DNA from 2 places in the Serratia ficaria genome. Region 1 is predicted to be linked to the other one. Evidence: predicted binding sites of a transcription regulator. Region 1 holds the regulator's gene; the other holds the start of a gene.
The links. Region 1 encodes LexA, which represses DNA repair genes until DNA is damaged. Its sites were predicted from a motif close to TNCTGTATGTACATACAGNA; they were not measured.
Positions count from the first base shown of each region.

Region 1 (7,890 bases):
AACTAAATATGAATTAAAACATAAATAAAATTAATGATTTTGCGTCATTCAGCATCGACTATGTCGCTGAAAACCAGCTGCCGCGCACCCGGTGGCGATGCCAGATCCAACCCAGAGAGAGGCCGCGCAGCGAGAGAAAGACCGCCAGTGCCAGCCACAGCCCATGGTTGCCCAGCAGCGGCACGCTGAACAAGGTGAGCCCATAACCTGCCGCCGCCACCGCCATGCTGTTGCGCATTTCCGCGCCGCGGGTGGCGCCGATAAACATGCCGTCCAGCAGGTAGCACCATACGCCGACCAACGGCAGCGCCACCTGCCACGGCAGATAGTGATTGGCCAACGCGCGCAGCTCCGGCAGCGAGGTCAGCGCCGCCACGATCTGCTGGCCGGCAACGGCGTAAGCCGCGCCAAAGGCCAGGGCCACCAGGCAGGCCTGACGGCAGGCGGCGCGCCATATCCTCCTCAGCTGGCGGTCGTCGCGGGCGCCGTAGGCGTGGCCCGAATGCGCCTCCACCGCGTAAGCGAAACCGTCCAGCGCATAGGCGGTAAAGGTGAGCAGGTTCATCAGCACCGCATTCACCGCCACCACTTCGCTGCCAAGGCGCGCGCCAAAAATGGTCAGAGAGGCGAAGCACAGCTGCAGCAACAGCGAGCGCAGCATAATGTCGCGGTTTAGCGCCAGCAGGCGCCGCAGGTTACCGCGCCAGGCCTGCTGCAGCATCGGCGGTGAAATGCCGCGCAGCCGCATCACGCGCCACGACAGCCATAGCCCGAGCAGCAGCGTGGCGTATTCGGCGATGGCGGTCGCCGTCGCCGCCCCCTGCACGTTCCAGCCCAGCCCCATCACCAGCCAGATATCCAGCACGATGTTCAGCAGGTTGCCGACGATCAACAGGATCACCGGCGCGCGCACGTACTGCACGCCGAGCAGCCAGCCGAGGATCACCATATTGGCCAGCGCCGCCGGGGCGCTCAGCCAACGGATCTCAAGAAACAGCCGCGCCTGCCGCAGTACCTCGGCGTCGCCGCCGACGATCCCCAGCGCCGCATCAATCAGCGGCTGGCGCAACAGCACAATGGCCAGCCCGGCCAGCACCGCCAACAGCAGCGGCTGCATAAAGGCGCGCGCCAGCGCCTGCGGGTTCTGCGCCCCCAGCGCCTGTGCGGCCAAGCCGGTGGTGCTCATGCGCAGGAACAGCAACAGCATAAACAGGAAGCTGGTGGCCATGGCGCCGATCGCCACGCCGCCGAGATAGGTCGGGCTATCGAGATGGCCGATCACCGCGGTATCCACCAGCCCGAGCAGCGGCACGGTAATATTGGAAAAAATCATCGGCAGGGCGAGACGCCACAGGGCTTTATCGGTGTCGCTGGTGAAGGCGGAAAAGGCGGAGATCAGGCGCATGGTGAAATGTTCCCGTGGATACCCTTCATCTTACCAAGCTGCAGGCGTGTCGGCTGCGCATTGAAAGCGATTGGGCACGATATTGAATCAGAAATGACATCGCCCCAAAGCAGGGGCGATTTAAATCGGGGGACGACCGTTCGGGCGCGGCGGTTAAATCCAGTCGCCGTTGCGGATCACGCCGACCGCCAGGCCTTCGATGGTGAAATTCTGCTGACGCAGATCGACCACGATCGGTTGGAATTCGCTGTTTTCCGGCAGCAGTTCAACCACGTTGCCGTGTTTTTTCAGGCGTTTGACCGTGACTTCGTCCTCAATGCGCGCCACCACCACCTGGCCGTTGCGCACGTCCTGAGTCTTGTGCACCGCCAGCAGATCGCCGTCCAGAATGCCGATGTCGCGCATCGACATGCCGTTGACCCGCAGCAGGAAATCCGCGTTCGGTTTGAACAGCGAAGGATCCACCTTGTAGTGGCCTTCGATATGCTGTTGCGCCAGCAGCGGCTCGCCGGCGGCCACCCGGCCGATCAGCGGCAGGCCTTCTTCATCTTCCATCAGCAGGCGGATGCCGCGTGACGCGCCGGAGACGATCTCGATCACCCCTTTGCGCGCCAGCGCCTTCAGGTGTTCTTCGGCGGCATTTGGCGAGCGGAACCCCAGACGCATAGCGATCTCGGCACGCGTCGGCGGCATGCCCGTCTGCGAAATATGATCGCGAATCAGATCATAGACCTCTTGCTGTCTGGTAGTTAGTGCTTTCATTCCGCCCCCTGTTTGTTTATACAGTCTTGCTGTGAGTATATACAGGTAAGCGCGGATTGGGAACCGAAGAATGAATAAAAATCAGGGATTAGCGCCCCGCTCAAAGGAAGTGTTGCCACAGCACCGAGCCCCAGACGAACAGCGCCAGCAGGATCGCCAGCGACACCGCCGCCGACCCCATGTCCTTCGCCCGGCCGGAGAGCTCATGATGCTCGCTGCCGATGCGGTCGACCACCGCCTCGATCGCGCTGTTCAGGATCTCGACGATCATCACCAGCGCCACCGATCCGATCAACAAAATGCGCGCTATCGCACCCACATCCAGCCAGATCGCCAGTATGATGGCCAGCAGGGTCGCCACCAGCTCCTGGCGGAACGCCGCCTCGTGCTGCCAGGCGGCGGAAAGTCCTTTATAAGAGTAGCCGGCGGCTTTAATAATACGGGTCAGGCCGGTTGCTTGGTTCGCCATGTTTTCGGTGCCTTTCTCAGAGGTAAGTCATAATAAAAAGAGTCTAGATCAGCCAGCGTTATCGGCTCTCGGTTTTCCAACACCACAGATCTGCTACCCGGTTTCTGGTATGCTTGCGGCGCATTGCTAACAAGAGGCTTCACGTTGTTATGTCAGGTTGGCGTAAAATTTATTATAAATTATTGAATTTACCACTCAAATTGTTGGTAAGAAGTAAGGTTATCCCTTCAGATCCGGTCACGGAATTAGGGTTGGATCCCTCACGGCCGATTTTGTATGTTTTGCCTTATAATTCCAAGGCGGATTTGCTGACGCTGCGCACTCAGTGCCTGGCGCAGGATCTGCCCGACCCCCTCAACCCGCTGGAAATTGACGGCACGGTGCTGCCGAGCCACGTGTTCATTCACGACGGCCCGCGCGTGTTCCGCTACTACACGCCGAAGGAAGAGTCGGTAAAGCTGTTCCACGACTACCTGGACCTGCACCGCAACAATCCGGATCTCGACATCCAGATGCTGCCGGTCTCGGTGATGTTTGGCCGCTCGCCGGGCCGCGAAGGGCAAGGCACGCCGCATCTGCGCCTGCTGAACGGCGTGCAGAAATTCTTCGCCGTGCTGTGGCTCGGCCGCGACAGCTTCGTGCGCTTCTCCAATACCGTCTCGCTGCGCCGCATGGCCTCCGAACACGGCACGGATAAAATCATCGCGCAGAAGCTGGCGCGCGTGGCGCGCATGCACTTCTCGCGCCAGCGCCTGGCCGCGGTCGGCCCAAGCCTGCCGGCGCGTCAGGATCTGTTCAACAAGCTGCTGGCGTCCAAGGCGATCGAAAAAGCGGTCGAGGACGAGGCGCGCAGCAAGAAGATTTCCCACGAAAAAGCCCAGCAGAACGCCATCGCGCTGATGGAAGAGATCGCCGCCGACTTCTCCTACGAGACCGTGCGCCTCTCCGACCGCGTGCTGAGCTGGACCTGGAACCGGCTGTATCAGGGCATCAACGTCACCAACGCCGAACGCGTGCGCCAGCTGGCGCAGGACGGCCACGAAATCGTCTACGTGCCCTGCCACCGCAGCCACATGGACTACCTGCTGCTGTCCTACGTGCTGTATCACCAGGGCCTGGTGCCGCCGCACATCGCGGCCGGCATCAACCTCAACTTCTGGCCGGCCGGGCCGATCTTCCGCCGCCTGGGCGCGTTCTTCATTCGCCGCACCTTCAAGGGCAACAAGCTGTACTCCACGGTATTCCGCGAGTACCTCGGCGAACTGTTCACCCGCGGCTACTCGGTGGAATACTTCGTCGAAGGCGGCCGCTCGCGCACCGGGCGCCTGCTGGAACCGAAGACCGGCACCCTGTCGATGACCATCCAGGCGATGCTGCGCGGCGGCACCCGTCCCATCACCCTGGTGCCTATCTACATCGGCTACGAGCACGTGATGGAAGTGGGCACCTACGCCAAAGAGCTGCGCGGCGCCACCAAGGAAAAAGAGAGCCTGCTGCAGATGCTGCGCGGCCTGCGCAAGCTGCGCAACCTGGGCCAGGGCTACGTCAACTTCGGCGATCCGCTGCCGCTGACCGCCTATCTGAACCAGCACGTGCCGCAGTGGCGCGAATCGATCGACCCGATCGAAGCCCAGCGCCCAAGCTGGCTGACGCCGACGGTCAACGATCTGGCGGCCAAAATCATGGTGCGCATCAACAACGCCGCCGCGGCCAACGCCATGAATCTGTGCTCCACCGCGCTGCTGGCCTCGCGCCAGCGTTCGCTGACCCGCGAGCAGCTGCTCGAACAGCTCGAGTGCTACCTGCAACTGATGCGCAACGTGCCTTACGCGCACGACGTCACGGTGCCGACCCAGACGCCGGATGAGCTGCTGGATCACGCGTTGAACATGAACAAGTTCGAGGTGGAGAAGGACAACATCGGCGATATCATCATCCTGCCGCGCGAGCAGGCGGTGCTGATGACCTATTACCGCAACAATATCCATCACCTGCTGGTGCTGCCTTCCCTGATCGCCACCATCGTGATGCACCACCGCAAGGTGTCGCGCGCCGAGCTGCTGCGGCAGATCGGTCTGATTTACCCGATGCTGAAAGCCGAGCTGTTCCTGCATAACGACAAGGAACAGCTGGAACAGGTGCTGCAGCCGCTGATCGGCGAAATGATCCGCCAACAGCTGATCTGCGGCAAAGGCGAGGATCTGGTGCTGAACCCGGCGCGCATCCGTCCGCTGCAGCTGCTGGCCGCCGGCGTGCGCGAAACCCTGCAACGCTACGCCATCACCATGTCGATCCTCAGCACCAACCCGAGCATCAACCGCGGCGCGCTGGAGAAAGAGAGCCGCATCATGGCGCAGCGCCTGTCGGTGCTGCACGGCATCAACGCGCCGGAGTTCTTCGACAAGGCGGTGTTCTCCACCCTGGTGGCGACGCTGCGTGAAGAGGGCTACATCAACGACATCGGCGATGCCATCCGCGAGCACACCCTCGAGGTGTACAGCATGCTGAGCGATCTGATCACCCCGGAGATCAAGCTGACCATCGAGAGCGTCAGCATGCCGGCGGAAACCAATGCGCTGCCAGAGGCGACCGCAGAGGAAGAGAAAGAAGGCTGATCCGCGCGAACCGGAAATGCAAAAGGCACCCTCGGGTGCCTTTTTTATTGCTCGCGGCGCTTAAGCCGGCAAATAACTCAGCGCGATGCCGATAAACACCACCAGCCCGACGTAGTTATTGTGCAGAAACGCCCTGAAGCAGGCTTCGCGCTCGCGGGTGGCGACCTGCTTTTGCTGATGGATGAACAGCGCGCCCGCCAGCAGCAGCGACCAGTAAAACGCCCCGCCCAGCTGCGCCAGATACCCGACCCACAGCAGCAGCAGCAGGGTGGCGAACTGCAGCAACCCGACGATCAGCTTGTCGTAGCGGCCAAACAGGATGGCGGTGGATTTGACGCCGATTTTCAGGTCGTCATCGCGGTCCACCATCGCATACAGCGTGTCGTAAGCCACCGTCCAGCAAATGTTGGCCAGCAGCAGCAGCCAGCAGCTCAGCGGCAGCGCTTCGCTGACCGCGGCGTAGGCCATGGGAATGCCCCAGCCGAAGGCGGCGCCCAGCACGAACTGCGGCAGGTTGGTCACCCGCTTCATAAACGGATAAACCCACGCCAGCGCCAGCGCCGCCAGCGACAGCCAGATGGCCATGGCATTCAGCGTCAGCACCAGACCAAACGAGATCAGCACCAGCACCACGAACAGCACCTTGGCCTCTTTCTCGCTCACCCGGCCGCTCGGCATCGGCCGCCCGGCGGTGCGCTTCACGTGGCCGTCGACCGCGCGGTCGGCGTAGTCGTTCACCACGCAGCCGGCGGCGCGCATCAGGAACACGCCGAGCACGAACACCAGCAGGATCGACAGCGGCGGCACGCCCTGCCCGGCCAGCCACAGCGCCCACAGCGTCGGCCACAGCAGCAGCAGGCTGCCGATCGGCTTATCGATGCGCATCAGATGGCTGTAAGCCCGCCATTTGCTTTGAGTCACGCTTCCCTCCAAGGTCTTTCCTCTCCTCTTTAAGCGGGATCCGCCGCATACAGCGGTGAAGCCGGTAAAAACAGCTCGGTCAGCAGCAGCGGTTTGCCCGCCAGCCGCAGACGAGAACGCCGCGCCCACAGCGCATCCTGCCGGCCGATGTGAATGTAATCGCGGGTCAGTTCGCCGCTGCTGAACAGATAACGCCCCAGCGGCAGCGTGCCCAGGTCCACCAGCGCCAGGTCGGGGCCGGTCAGGGTTTCCTGCGGGATCACCGTGCGCCCCAGCAGCCAGGGCCGGTTATCGCCCAGCAGCACGATTTCGCGCAGCCAGTAACGCGGGCTTGCGGGCAGATGCTCCGCCTCTTCCCCCAGCTCGTCACGGCTCACGAAGCATTCGCGCTGCGGTTCAACGTGCACCCGCGCGCAATGACGTTCAAAACGACGGGTCATGGAGCCTAATTCCATCAGCCAGTCGCTCACGGCGGCGGGCGGCGGCGAATGCCGATCGGATAACCACTCAAGCGGCGGCAGGATCGAGTCCCTATTGCCAGACATTGCTCTACTCCACGCCTGAGGCCGCACGCTGCGTGCCGCGCCAGACGATACAAACCGTTAACAGGCCTCCATTGTAACGCAGAAATGCAAAAGCGGCAGGCTGATTCGTGGGGTCAGAATAGGTTGAACCGCGATAAAAAATGCCCGGGCTGTCATCTTTTTTGCCCGCGGTTTTCTCTACCTTCGGGAGCCGTTACGGCGGTGATTCCGTGATCCTCGGCAAAGTTTCGCCTTCGCTGCCGGTGCCGCAGCTGGTCACTGGCGGGGAATATTATGTGGATGTGGCGCTGGAGGGGGCGATGACGCGCGGCATGCCGGAGCGGCGGGTGGATAACGCCCGCCTGCTGACGCCGAGCGGCGAAACCCTGGCCCGCGGATGAAAAAAGGTGCGCCGAAGCGCACCAGTCATAGAGCCAGCATCGGCAGCGTCGGGTACTACCCCTTGCCTTTAACGCTGCTGATAAAGGTTTTACGCGCTGTGGTGGAACCCAGTTTCTCGGCCTCATTCATCAGCTTCAGCGCTTTATCGATATCCCCCGCCTTCACCGCCTGTTTGATGCCGTTATTGAAATAGCTTTCCGTGTCGTTGAGCATCGGCTCCGCCGGTTTGGCCGGCGCGGGCGCCGGAGCCGCAGCCGCCGTTGCGACAGGCGCGGTTGACCCCACCACCACCGGCGTCGCGGTCGGCGCCGGTTGCAGCATGCCGATCATCACGTTGCCGCTGCCCTGCTCGGCGGTCACTTTCAGCCTGAGCGTGCCGCCGGTGCCGTGGCTGGCGACCGGGTCCGGGATATCCGGCACCGCGTTGCCTACGCCGGCGGCATAGGCCTTGGCCGGGTTGGTCAGCTGGGTGGTTTTGGCCAAATCCTGGCGGGTGGTGTACACCAACAGGTAAATCTGCTTTTGCCCCAGCGCCGGGGTCAGCTTCAGCGTGCCCTCCAGCCGATCGGAAGACATCGCGCCCGGCGGCTGATACGGGAAGTAGCTGCTCGGGTAATAGGCCGCCGGCCGCAGGTGTTCATCCAGCACCAGTACGCTCGGCGCATAAATCGAATTATTCTTGCTGATGCTGCTCAGCGTGACTTCCAGCGATCCGCGATCGGCCGGCAGCGTATAGGCGGCGATGGCCCCCTGAATGTCGCCCTGGTTGATCTGCGGGCTGACGTTATCGAG
Region 1 covers NZ_LT906479.1:4,733,753-4,741,642, forward strand. The annotation lists gene dinF (MATE family efflux transporter DinF) at 59-1,405, opposite strand; gene lexA (transcriptional repressor LexA) at 1,559-2,167, opposite strand; gene CKW09_RS22150 (diacylglycerol kinase) at 2,268-2,636, opposite strand; gene plsB (glycerol-3-phosphate 1-O-acyltransferase PlsB) at 2,786-5,251, shown strand; gene ubiA (4-hydroxybenzoate octaprenyltransferase) at 5,312-6,184, opposite strand; gene ubiC (chorismate lyase) at 6,202-6,717, opposite strand; gene CKW09_RS24630 (nucleoside hydrolase) at 6,927-7,097, shown strand; gene malM (maltose operon protein MalM) at 7,153-7,890, opposite strand, start outside.

Region 2 (7,890 bases), 1.9 Mb from region 1:
GGTGCCCAGTTCGGCGAACGCGCGGCCGACGCGCCGGATTTCGTCCAGCGACAGGAAGGTTTTCGGGCTGCCGGTGGGTTTGTAACCGTCGGGCAAGCAGTATGTGCAACGGAAATTGCACACGTCGGTGATCGACAAGCGCAGGTAATAGAACTTGCGCTCGTAAGCATCAATGAGTTGCGGCACCATAACACCTTTCCAAAGTCGGGAGATGCGAGCGTTTCCGCTCTGCACCCTGGTGGCTGACTTCGCCACGGCCCAAGCGCCATATCGTTCTGCAAGAACAACGTAGGCCCAGGGGCTAGGAGTTTTGATTTCGATTCCCGCTGTTTGAGTAGCCGGAACGAAACCGTGGTTTTCAGCAAAATTCTAGCGCTAAACGTCGACGATAGCCAACGAGTAATTTCGCTATATAATTGTGTATACAGCGTTTTTTGCCCGCTGCTAATTCTGCAATACCATAATAAACGCCGCTTATGCAGGTGAATTGACCAGAGTCACGCAAATGACACTCTTTTTCCTTAAATAATCGGCGTTGCCTCCCGGCGGCAAAAACGGGACACATCGGCCGGGAACCGATTGGCACAGCGCGTGCGCCGGCCCTTTGAGCGAAACCGGGGAGCGGCGCAGCCAACGCGGAGGCAATTTCAGGTATGACGGGTATATCGCGTTTTTACGCCGGATCCGCTACTTTATGCAGGCAGTTCTGCCTCTTTGTAAGGAAATTTATGCGCAATCGTACCCTGGCCGATCTCGATCGGGTGGTGGCATTAGGCGGCGGCCATGGTCTTGGCCGCGTGATGTCAGCCCTGTCGTCTTTAGGATCCCGCTTAACCGGCATCGTCACCACCACCGATAACGGCGGCTCCACCGGCCGCATACGCCGTTCGGAAGGCGGCATTGCCTGGGGCGATACCCGCAACTGCCTGAACCAGCTGATCACCGAGCCCAGCGTCGCCTCGGCGATGTTTGAATACCGCTTCAGCGGCAACGGCGAGCTGTCCGGCCATAACCTCGGCAACCTGATGCTGAAGGCGCTGGATCACCTCAGCGTGCGCCCGTTGGAGGCGATCAATCTGGTGCGCAGCCTGCTGAAAGTGGACGCCGCCCTGATCCCGATGTCCGAGCAGCCGGTGGATCTGATGGCGCATGACCACGAAGGCAACCACGTCTACGGCGAGGTGAACGTCGATCAGCTGACCGCTATGCCGCAGGAGTTGATGCTGTCGCCGCACGTCAACGCCACGCGCGAGGCGCTGGACGCCATCGCCCAGGCCGACGTGATCCTGATCGGGCCGGGCAGCTTTCTGACCAGCCTGATGCCGCTGCTGCTGCTGGGTGACCTCACTCAGGCCCTGCGCCGCAGCAGCGCCAATATGATTTATATCGACAACCTGGGGCGCGAGCTGAGCGTCGCCGCAGCAGCGCTGTCGCTGAAGGACAAGCTGATGCTGATGGAGGAGAAAATCGGCCGTCAGATGATCGATGCGGTGATCGTCGGCCCGGGCGTGGACGCCAGTGAAGTGCGGGAGCGGGTGGTGATTCAGCAGCCGCTGGACGCGAGCGACGTTCCTTATCGCCACGATCGGCAGCTGCTGCGTCAGGCGCTGGATCAGGCGCTGGTGGAATTGGCCGCCCGCGCCTGAGATGAAAACAGGCTCAGTCGCGCCCGCGCAGCCACGGATTGTCGCTGGCGGCGCGGCTCACCATATCGATATACAACTCTTCCACCTGCTTGCGCGCCCAGGGCGTGCGGCGCAAAAACTTCAGGCTGGACTTGATGCTCGGATCGCTGCTGAAACAGTTGATGCGAATGCGTTCGGCCAGCCCGGACCAGCCGTAGCTCTCCACCAGTTTGTTCAGCAGTTGTTCCAGCGTAACGCCGTGTAGCGGATCTTTGGACTGGTGTTCGGTCATGGTCAATGCTCATCGTGGTCAAAACAGGCCGCACACCATAATCAGCTTTGCCGGGTGCGACAAGAAATTTATATCCTGCGTCTTGCAAACCGCCGGGCTGCGGCGAGCAATCCATCGGCCATGTGCCCTGAATCGGCTCTCGTTGTGCGTTACGAAATGGCGATAAACTGCTCGCGCAGCTGATGGATTTCGTCGCGCAGCGCCGCGGCCTGTTCGAACTCCAGGTTTTGCGCATGGGTGTACATTTGCCCCTCCAGCTCGCGGATCTTCTGATCCAGCGCCTTCGGCGTCAGGTTCTGGTACTGCGCGGCGCTCTCGGCGGCCTTGCCCTTGCCCTTGTTCCTGCTGCGATTGCCCGGCTGGCCCAGCTGCAGGATATCGCCGATTTTCTTGTTCAGCCCCTGCGGCACGATGCCGTTTTCTTCATTGTACGCCTGCTGCTTGGCCCGGCGGCGCTCGGTTTCGCCGATGGCTTTGGCCATCGAATCGGTGATGCGATCGCCGTACAGGATCGCCTTGCCGTTCAGGTTGCGCGCCGCGCGGCCGATGGTCTGGATCAGCGAACGCTCGGAGCGCAGGAAGCCTTCCTTGTCCGCGTCCAAAATCGCCACCAGCGACACTTCGGGCATGTCGAGCCCCTCACGCAACAGGTTGATGCCCACCAGCACGTCAAACTCGCCCAGGCGCAAATCGCGAATGATTTCGACCCGTTCCACGGTATCGATGTCGGAGTGCAGGTAGCGCACGCGCTCGCCGTGTTCTTCCAGATATTCGGTCAGGTCTTCCGCCATGCGTTTGGTCAGGGTGGTCACCAGCACGCGCTCGTTGATAGCCACCCGCTTGCGGATCTCCGACAGCAGATCGTCCACCTGGGTGGTAACCGGCCGCACTTCCACTACCGGATCCAGCAGCCCGGTAGGCCGCACCACCTGATCGACAAGATCGCCGCCGGATTTCTCCAGCTCGTATTTGCCCGGCGTGGCGGACACGTAAATGGTCTGCGGCGCCAGCGCCTCGAACTCTTCGAAGCGCAGCGGGCGGTTGTCGAGCGCCGAGGGCAGGCGAAAGCCATATTCCACCAGCGTTTCCTTGCGCGATCGGTCGCCTTTGAACATGCCGCCGATCTGCGGGATGGTGACGTGGGATTCGTCGACCACCAGCAGGCCGTCCGCCGGCAGGTAATCGAACAGGGTCGGCGGCGGCTCGCCCTCGCCGCGCCCGGACAGGTAGCGCGAATAGTTTTCAATGCCCGAGCAGTAACCCAGCTCGTTCATCATCTCCAGATCGAACTGGGTGCGCTGCGTCAGACGCTGTTCTTCCAGCAGCTTGTTGTTGGCCAGCAGCACTTTGCGGCGGTCGGCCAGATCGACCTTGATCTCTTCCATCGCCTGAATGATCCGCTCGCGCGGGGTCACGTAGTGCGACTTGGGGTAAATGGTAAAGCGCGGCACCACCTGCTCGATCTGCCCGGTCAGCGGATCGAACAGCGACAGCCGCTCCACTTCTTCGTCGAACAGCTCGACCCGCAGCGCCAGCTCGTCCGACTCCGCCGGGAAGATGTCGATCACCTCGCCGCGCACGCGGAAGGTGGCGCGCTGGAACGCCTGATCGTTGCGGCTGTATTGCAGCTCCGCCAGCCGGCGCAAAATGGAGCGCTGATCGATGATCATGCCCTTGGTCAGGTGCAGCATCATCTTCAGGTACAGATCCGGATCGCCCAGGCCGTAGATCGCCGAGACCGAGGCCACCACCACCACATCGCGCCGCTCCAGCAGCGCCTTGGTGGCGGAAAGCCGCATCTGTTCGATGTGTTCGTTCACCGAGGCGTCTTTTTCAATGAAGGTGTCGGAGCTGGGAACGTAGGCCTCCGGCTGGTAGTAGTCGTAGTAGGAAACAAAATACTCCACCGCATTCTCGGGGAAGAACTCTTTCATCTCGCCATACAGCTGCGCCGCCAGCGTCTTGTTAGGCGCCAGCACCATGGTGGGCCGATTCAGATCGGCGATCACGTTGGCGATGGTGAAGGTCTTGCCCGAACCTGTCACCCCCAGCAGCGTCTGGTGCGCCAGGCCGTCTTCCAGCCCTTCTTCCAGCTTGCGGATGGCTTCCGGCTGATCGCCGGCCGGTTTGAAATCAGAATGCAGTTTGAAAATTTTGCTCATTGGCTCGGCTACCCTGTGGAGATGCGCGCGCTCAGGCGGCCACCCGGTTGATGTCCCCCGAACGGCCCCTAATTATGGAAAGAGGCGGTGATTTACGCCAGTGCCTATGATACTGGATATAAAACCAGCTTCAAGCGGATTCGTCGCCTTAACGTGCGGCCAGCCGCGAGGAATGCACCGCCAGAGTTACAGTGCCGTGACATTTTTATTGTCAATAACAGATTTATCCCCAGAACTCGTCACGAATTAACTTATTGATAGCACTGCGGCGAAAAATCATACATAGAAACTCCCTCAATGCATTGGCGGCTTGATTTTAAATAAACTATTGATATTTATTTGTTTTAATAAAAAGACGAGAATGCGGACAAAGCGCACAGAACCCGCGTCCGCTCTCGCTTCCCGCCGCTTTTCTAAATCTAATGCACAAGGTTATCCACAGGAATAGTGGATAACTCTCACCGCCCCGCCCGTGACGGGAGTTGCGGAAAGAACGCTTTTCGCCTTTTCCTCGCCCCAAAATGGCTTTTTTAGTCATTTTTTCATAAAAATATCGATTTGTTTATGCCGATTAATGCTAAAAATATCCATTGCCAAAAGCGTATTCGGCCCATTCCGGCGACATGCTCACCTTCTCGCCGCCAACGGCGAAATTGTTTGCACCATAACTATTCTCTTCAGCACCGGAAAAGTGCAAAAAATGTTCGCGTTAACTTCCCCGTCATTTTCGCGCCGCGGCGTCAGGCCAGCCCACGCCTGAAAATCGCTTAACAAGACCATAACAAACGCCGATTTCCAGCACCGCTAAAAGTTGGCCTGAGAGTTGCAATACCCTTTCTGGCGAGAGTGCGGCCAGGCGAGATAACGCGCCGCTTATGGCAGATTTGTCTGCCGCCGCCGCGCCGGAGACATTGCGACAAATGACTGGCATTTCGAATGTACAGACGCAAGAGCGGGGATAAATCGCCATTACGCGTCATTTTTAGCTGCATATCTTGCCGCTAACCGGCCACTGGCTACCTATTTTCAGGTAATCGGCACGGCATTTTGTTCTGGACATTAAAACACTCGGGAAATAAATCGCTAACGCGCTGCGCTGGCAGGAAGTGGATAACGCACGGACGCGGACGTTCGATTGCGGTCGCGGAGCCGGCCCGTCGGGGCACCAGTCCACGAGTGAAATACGGGTCTTTGAGGAGAATGCCGGATGTTAAGTTTACGGTCAGTAAATCAGTTTTATGGGCAAAACCACACGCTGTGGGATATCAACCTGGAGCTGCCGCGCGGCCAGTGCACCGTCTTGATCGGCCGCAACGGGGTGGGCAAGACCACGCTGGTCAACTGCATCATGGGCCACCTGCCGGTGGTCAGCGGCAGCATGACCTGGCAGCTGGCGGACGAGCCGCCGCAAAACCTGCTGCAGCAGCCGGTGGAAACCCGCGCGGCGCTGGGCATCAGCTACGTGCCGCAGGGGCGACAGATATTTTCGCAGCTGAGCGTGGAGGAAAATCTGCAGGTGGCGCTGATGGCGGGCCGCGATAAAAACCGCCGCATTCCGCCGCTGATCTACAGCCTGTTTCCGCACCTGCGTGAGATGCGCGGCCGCCGCGCCGGCGATTTATGCGATGGGGAGCAACAGCAGCTGGCGATCGGCCGCGCGCTGGTGCTGGAGCCGGAGCTGCTGATCCTCGACGAACCTACGGCGGGCGTGCAGCCCTCTATCGCCGCGGACATCGGCGGGGTGATCCGCAAGCTGAACCGCGAGCTGGGCATGACCATTCTGCTGGTGGAACACAAGCTGCCGTTTGTGCGGCGGGTGGCGGATCGTTTTTGCCTGATGGATCAAGGGCGCGACGTGGCGCATGGTTCGCTGGAACAGCTGGATGAGGAGTTGATCAATGCCTATCTGGCGGTGTGAGATGAAAACGCGAAGGGGGCGCCGTTCCCCCCCACGCGTTATAGCCGGCCGAGATCCAGGTACTGGCCCAGCGGCTGGCGCCCGGCGTCGGGCAAGTGCGGGATTTCGCCCAGCAACGGCGCCGGCAGCAGGCGGTGCAGCGTCGCCAGGTACTCCCGGTGCCGCCTGCCGGGCGGGCTGACGTCGTTGGCGATCCAACCGGCCAGCGGCAGCCCCGCCTGGCGGATTGCCTGCGCGGTCAGCAGCGCATGGTTGATGCAGCCCAACTTGATGCCCACCACCAGGATCACCGGCAGCCGTTCCTGCTGCACCCAGTCGGCGAAAGTGTGCCGCTCGGACAGCGGCGTAAACCATCCGCCGGCGCCCTCCACCAACAGCCAGTCGGCGCGCTGCTCCAGCCGGCGCAAACCGGCGGACAGCCGCGCCAGTTCGATCGGCCGCCCCTCGTCGGCGCTGACGATGTGCGGCGAGGTCGGCTCGGCGAAAACGTAAGGATTCACTTCGTCGTAGCTTAGCGCCACGCCGCTGTTGGCCTGCAGCGCCAGCGCATCGCCATTGCGCAACCCGTCAGCGGTCATCTCGCTGCCGGAAGCCACCGGCTTGTAACCGGCGCTGCGATAGCCCGCCAGATTGGCCGCCTGCAACAGCGCGCTGCTGGCCACGGTTTTCCCCACTTCGGTGTCGGTGCCGGTAACGAACCAACGCTTAATCACGATAAATCACTCCATAAACCAGATGATAGCTGAGCGGAAACTGCCCCTGTCGGCACGGATAGGCCGCCTGTAACGCCGCGAGCCGCCGACGCGACATCAGCCCGCCTTCGCGGCCCCGATGCAGGTGAGTGGCGCCGATGCCCTTCAGCGATCGCATCAGCGCCATCACGTCCGGGTAATCCAGGGTTCGCCATTCCGACTCGAGACGGTGGCGATAGCCGGCGCAGGCGGCGCGGATGTCCGCCAGCGGGAGAAACGCATTGACGTGGCGCTCGCCGTCCACCTGTTGCCAGGCGTCGCCCAGCTCGCGCAGCGAGCCCTGCGCCAGGGTGGAAAACAGGATAACGCCGCCGGGCCGGGTCACCCGGTACAGCTCCGCCAGCGCCGCGGGCAGAGAGCTGCACCACTGCACCACCAGGCTGCTGAAGCAGATGTCCATCGCCGCCGAGGGCAGCGGCACGTTTTCGATGTCGCCCAGCAGATAGTGGTCCGCCGCCTGTTGCCGGCGGGCGAACGCCAGCATGCCGGGCGCCAGATCGAGCGCGGTCACCTGCTTGCCCAGCTCGCGCCAGCGGCGGCTGAAATAGCCGGTGCCGCAGCCGGCGTCCAGCAGCTGCTCGCCCGGCCGATCCCCTCCCATCCCCAGCAAGCGCTCGCCAACATCGCGCTGCAGCGCCGCCGCCGCATCGTAGCTGTTCGCCGCCCGGCTGAAAGCCGAGGCCACCGCCTGTTTGTTCACCGATTCAAAGGCTGACGTCATGCAGCACCTCCAGCAGGCGATCGATGTCCTGCGGCCGGTGAGCCGCCGTCAGGGTAATGCGCAGCCGCGCACCGCCCGGCGGTACCGTCGGCGGGCGAATGGCGCTCACCCACAGGCCCCGTTCGCGCAGGCGCTGCGCCAGATCGAGCGTACGCTGATTGTCGCCCACCAGCAGCGGCTGGATGGCGGTGTCGGATGCCGTCAGGGTCAACGACAGCCCCGCCGCGCCCTGGCGGAAACGCCGGATATTGTCCCGCAGCCGGGCCCGCAGTTCGTCGCCCTGCTGAATGCGCAGCAGCGCCGCCTGCAGCGCGCAGGCCTGCGCCGGCGGCATCGCGGTGCTGTAAATCAAATGCCGGGCGAACTGCAGCAGGTATTCGGCGGTCGGTTCGTCGCACAATACCGCCGCGCCGCTGACGC
Region 2 covers NZ_LT906479.1:1,438,202-1,446,091, reverse strand. The annotation lists gene moaA (GTP 3',8-cyclase MoaA) at 1-189, opposite strand, end outside; molybdenum cofactor riboswitch at 176-320, opposite strand; gene yvcK (uridine diphosphate-N-acetylglucosamine-binding protein YvcK) at 729-1,646, shown strand; gene CKW09_RS06865 (VF530 family protein) at 1,660-1,917, opposite strand; gene uvrB (excinuclease ABC subunit UvrB) at 2,067-4,079, opposite strand; gene CKW09_RS06855 (ATP-binding cassette domain-containing protein) at 5,287-5,997, shown strand; gene bioD (dethiobiotin synthase) at 6,036-6,710, opposite strand; gene bioC (malonyl-ACP O-methyltransferase BioC) at 6,703-7,470, opposite strand; gene bioF (8-amino-7-oxononanoate synthase) at 7,454-7,890, opposite strand, start outside.
Region 2: the regulator LexA is predicted to act here: its motif matches at 4,190-4,209, upstream of uvrB (excinuclease ABC subunit UvrB).